Regions from separate parts of the Parafrankia sp. Ea1.12 genome, predicted to be linked through region 1. Evidence: riboswitches for the same ligand, from Rfam matches in the RefSeq annotation. Region 1 holds a riboswitch; the other holds the start of a gene.

The links. Region 1 has a riboswitch for cyclic di-AMP ahead of FMEAI12_RS27165 (peptidoglycan-binding protein). Riboswitches for the same ligand answer to the same signal wherever they lie in the genome.
Region 2: another riboswitch for cyclic di-AMP. It lies ahead of FMEAI12_RS01680 (transglycosylase family protein); the one in region 1 lies ahead of FMEAI12_RS27165 (peptidoglycan-binding protein).

The regions. Positions count from the first base shown of each region.
Region 1 is NZ_UBIZ01000459.1:21,439-23,631, reverse strand. Features, by position in the region: gene glyA (serine hydroxymethyltransferase) at 1-421, shown strand, start outside; cyclic di-AMP (ydaO/yuaA leader) riboswitch at 740-953, shown strand; gene FMEAI12_RS27165 (peptidoglycan-binding protein) at 1,229-2,008, shown strand.
Region 2 is NZ_UBIZ01000092.1:49,083-51,275, forward strand. Features, by position in the region: gene FMEAI12_RS01680 (transglycosylase family protein) at 173-856, opposite strand; cyclic di-AMP (ydaO/yuaA leader) riboswitch at 863-1,110, opposite strand.

The sequences.
Region 1 (2,193 bases):
AGATTTCCGGGAGTACGCGCACCGGGTCGTCGCGAATGCGAAGGCGCTCGCCGAGGCGCTTTCCGGACGCGGTTTCGATCTCATCACCGGCGGCACCGACAACCATCTCATCCTCATTGACCTGACGAGTCGCGGAGTCGCCGGGAAGCCGGCGGCGAAGGCACTCGACCGGGCCGGGATCGAGCTGAACTACAACACGGTGCCGTTCGACCCGCGCAAGCCGTTCGACCCGTCCGGGGTGCGCCTGGGAACCGCCGCGATCACGACCCGCGGGCTGCGTCCGGAGCAGATGCCCACCCTCGCCGCCTGGATCGACGAGGCCGTCAAGGCCGCCGGCGACGCGGACGAGGCGACCATCGAGCGGATCGCGGGCGAGGTCAGGGACCTGATGTCGGCCTACCCGATGCCCGGCTGGGTCTGACCGACCCAGCGGGGAACCTCCAGCCGGCCGACCCAACGGCACCGCTGACTCCCCCTCACCCTCGGCCCGGGCGCGCACGAAGGCGCCCGGGCCGAGGCATGCCCGGCCCAGCTCCCCCGCAGCCCCGGTCGCCGTCCGCGCCGGGTGTGGCGACGTCCGGGCGGATGCCCGCGCCGCAGCGTCGCCGGTTACTGCCCGGAGTGTCTCGATCTCGATTCTGTGTACGCATCGTGACCAGGATGCGCCGTCGGTACAAGAAAATTAGTACTTGCGATTACCCTTAGTAGTTCGTTACGGTGTCCTGGCTCGCAGCAAGCGACGGGCCGTACGCCGAGTTCTGCCCTAGGCCCGTCGTCCCCTCCTAGCGATCAGCAGGGCAGAAGCGGGGGAACCACGTTCCTCCGGACGGCCACCCGCGCACGGGCGGCCGTCCTCGGGGTGAAGTCGACCGCGCCGCAGATGCGGTAAAGGCCGACCGGGCTTCCCGGCCCGAACCCGACAGCTAACCTCGCAGGCGTACGGGAAGGATCGTCGTGTACGCACGCATGTCTGGATCACCCAGGCGGGCCTTTCACCCGTCCCTCGGGCAGCCGCCGCGGCCGCACAGTGCCCGCATCCCGGGGTTGACGCAGGAAATCTAGACCCACCAGGTCCGGAATACTTTTACGCCGACAGAACGCCGGCGCACTGAGCCATGCTTCCCTCGCCGGGCGAATCGTTGCCGTAACTTTTTGATCCGTGTACGGATCAATTTCCCATCCGGACATTCAGAAGCTCTGTTCTTCATAGCAGAAACGAGATTCTTAGATGTCGCATGGAAAGCACCGCAGGTCCAGCCGTCCGAACACCTCCGGACGGGGACCCGGGCGAGGCCGCGCCGCCGTGGTCACCGCGGCGAGCGTCATCGGCGCGTCGGCGGGCCTGATGTTCACCGCGGGCCCGGCGAGCGCGGCCACCGTCTCCGACGTCACCATCGCGCAGGCGGCGCAGAACGCGGGCCTGCCGTCCTGCCGCGGGATTCCGCTGAGCACCTGGGTCGCGGTGGCGCTGGCCGAGTCGGGCGGCAACACAACGGCCCACGCGACGGTCGGTGAGGACTCCCGCGGCCTCTGGCAGATCAACATGCGCGCGCACTCGAGCTGGGTCGGTAGCCGCAACCTCTACGACCCGAACGTCAACGCCTGGGCCGCACGGCAGGTATGCGCCAGCCAGGGCATCGGTGCCTGGAGCGCCTACAAGAACGGCATGCACGTGAAGTACCTGGCCCGCGGCGCCGCGGCGGCGGCCGCGGTGGGCAGCGGCACCGGCGCCCGGACGATCTCGGCCGTCACGCCGGCCGCACCGGCCGCACCGGCCGCGACGGCACCGGCGCCCGCCAGCTCGGGCTACATGCGGCTCGGGGTCGAGGGCGTCCGCTGGGACGTGGCGCTGGTGCAGAAGCGGCTCGCCGCCATCGGCTACCCGATCACCATCGACGGCCGGTTCGGTCCGCAGACCAACCACATGGTCGTCGACTTCCAGAAGAAGAACGGCCTCGTCCCGGACGGCGTCGTGGGCCCGCTCACCCACGACAGGCTGTTCGCCTGATCCAGGGGCGGCGCGCGGCCGTCGAGCCGTCCACGTCGCGGCCCGGGCACGCCGGTGCCGGGCCGCGACGGGGCGGCGACCGGGCGGCGTGGCCAAGCCCGTGGCCGGGCGGGGGTGGCGCGCCCGACACGGCCGACCTGCCGCTTCAGTGGACCGCCGGGCCGGATCCGGGCAGGCTCGGAGTT
Region 2 (2,193 bases), on a different contig from region 1:
TGCGAAGGGGGCTCGACCGGTGCGTGGGGGCCACCGCGACCGGACGGCGGCGTGGGGGCGGCCGTCAGGAGGGTGCGGTGGGTCGGTTCAGGCCAGCGGGGGAGCGGGCGCCGCGTGCGGCGGTGGCCGTCAGACGGCCCGGCTGGTGACCGAGTGCGCCGGTCGGCAGACGTCAGCCGAAGGTGGCCGCCCAGGTCTGCGGACCCAGGACGCCGTCCACCACGAGGCCGCGTGCGGCCTGGAAGTCACGCGCCGCGGCCGCGGACCGTGGTCCGTAGCTGCCGTCGACCGTGAGGGGGTAGCCGAGGGAGGTCATCTTGGCCTGCCAGGAGCGGACTTCGTCGCTGACCTGGTTGACCATCGACGCGGTGTATGTCCGCGTCAGGTTCGGGACGCCCGCGGCTGCGGGCTGGGCGACCAGCGAGGTGCGCTCGGCCGCTCTGGACGCCTGGACCCCGGCGCCTGATGACGACGCGCCGGGCAGGAGCTGCTCGGAGCCCATTCCGCTCCCGCAGACCGGCCACTGGCCGAACCCGGAACGGAGTGCGAGTTGCAGTGCCGCTGCGTCCTGCACGGCGGGCGGAGCCGTGTGTGGCAGCCCCGAGTAGCCGAGGCTGCGCCAGGTGCCTGGCGAGAACTGGTAAGCGCCATAGTAGCCGTTACCGGTGTTCGTCGTGTAGTTACCGCCGGACTCGCATTGCCGTAGACCTTCCCAGGTCGTGGCGGCGTTGGCCGGCTGGCTCAGGGCGAGTGTTCCGCCGACCGCCGCGGCGATGACGGGGACGGAGACGAGAGTGCGGGCCCGGCTGCGGGTACTGCTGCGGCGTTGTCGGCCACTGGTACGTGCGTCGGACATGCGTGAGTTTTCCTTCCCCACGCCTGCGAGGTGAGCTGTCGGGTTCGGGCAGGGAAAAAGCCCGGCCGCCAAGTCAGGAACTCCGGAAATCCTGTGCCTTCGGCAACGGAGGACAAGCTTCCTCCTCGTGCCGTCGGCGTTAGCGGCTTCACCCCAAGGTCCCCAGAATCGGCGACCGGGTATTGGTTCCCCCGCTCCTGCCATCGGGTTTCTGTTTCCAACGGATGGGGGCAGGGATTCGGCGTGCCACCCGTCGGGTGCCCGGCCTGTCTCCGGGCACGGCGAAGACCATAACCACGCCGTCAGGTCGAATGACAAGCACTGAATGCCTCGGGTGAAAAAGAGCACACCGTCCGGTGGCTGCTTGAGGTTTGATCACGGTGCTGGTATCGCGCGCGCATGCGCGCTCATTAACTTGGCGACCGCGTCGTGGAGGGTGGTTCGTACCGACAGATCACACTGGTGAAAGATCGTTACCATTGGGCGTGCTGTCGGCAATCAAGCCGAATATGCGAGAAGGCTACCCGCGGCCGGCCAGGCCGTCATCAAGCAGCTAGAAAATTCATATCGTCGTGCTGATACCAGCCCGCATGCCGTGATGTGTGAGAAACGCAACTGTAACTATGAGTTAACTTGTTGGGGTGTTTCTGTGACTGCTTGCGGGGTGGTGGCGTCCCTCGGGGTCGGGTCGGTACGTCCCATTCGTCCCTCGGATCGATCTTGGCTGAGGTGGGTCCGTGTGTGTCTCTCGCCCGTGATCGGGCGATCGCGTGGGCTGTCTGGTGCCTCTCTGCGTGCCCCGAAGTAGCCCCGTTCGGGCGGGAATCCGAGCTGTCCCGCGGGCCCACGGGCGGGGCGGCTCGCGGTTCGGCCACGGCGTGCGTCTCGGGGCGGGCCGGAAGAGGTATCACCGGGGCGCACGAACGGGTGCGCTCGGGTCACCGCGGCAGCAGCGTTCGGCGCGCGGCCGCATGTGTCGGCATGTGTCGGGTAGGACGCATCGGGGCCGCTGAGACACATAGGAGCCCACGCGAACGCTGCGTCCGGTGTGGACTCCGATGGGTCGTGCGCGTGGTCTCGGCAGGCTTTACCCGATCCGCAACCCATGAGGGGCCTGTGGTGGGCTGTGGGCTTCGGAGTGTCCTGGGTTGGTATGGGCGCCGATGTCGCGCCGACCGCCCGCACGATCTTCATGAGGCCTCGCCGGGCGGGTGACGCCTCGCGTCCACATCGAGGGTGCGCTTCCGCATGGATAGGAGCGGGTGCACACTCTGTTCCGAGTTGGCGCCGTGTGCTCCGCTGGGCACCGCGCGCCCACGATAGCTTTGTGTGCCTAT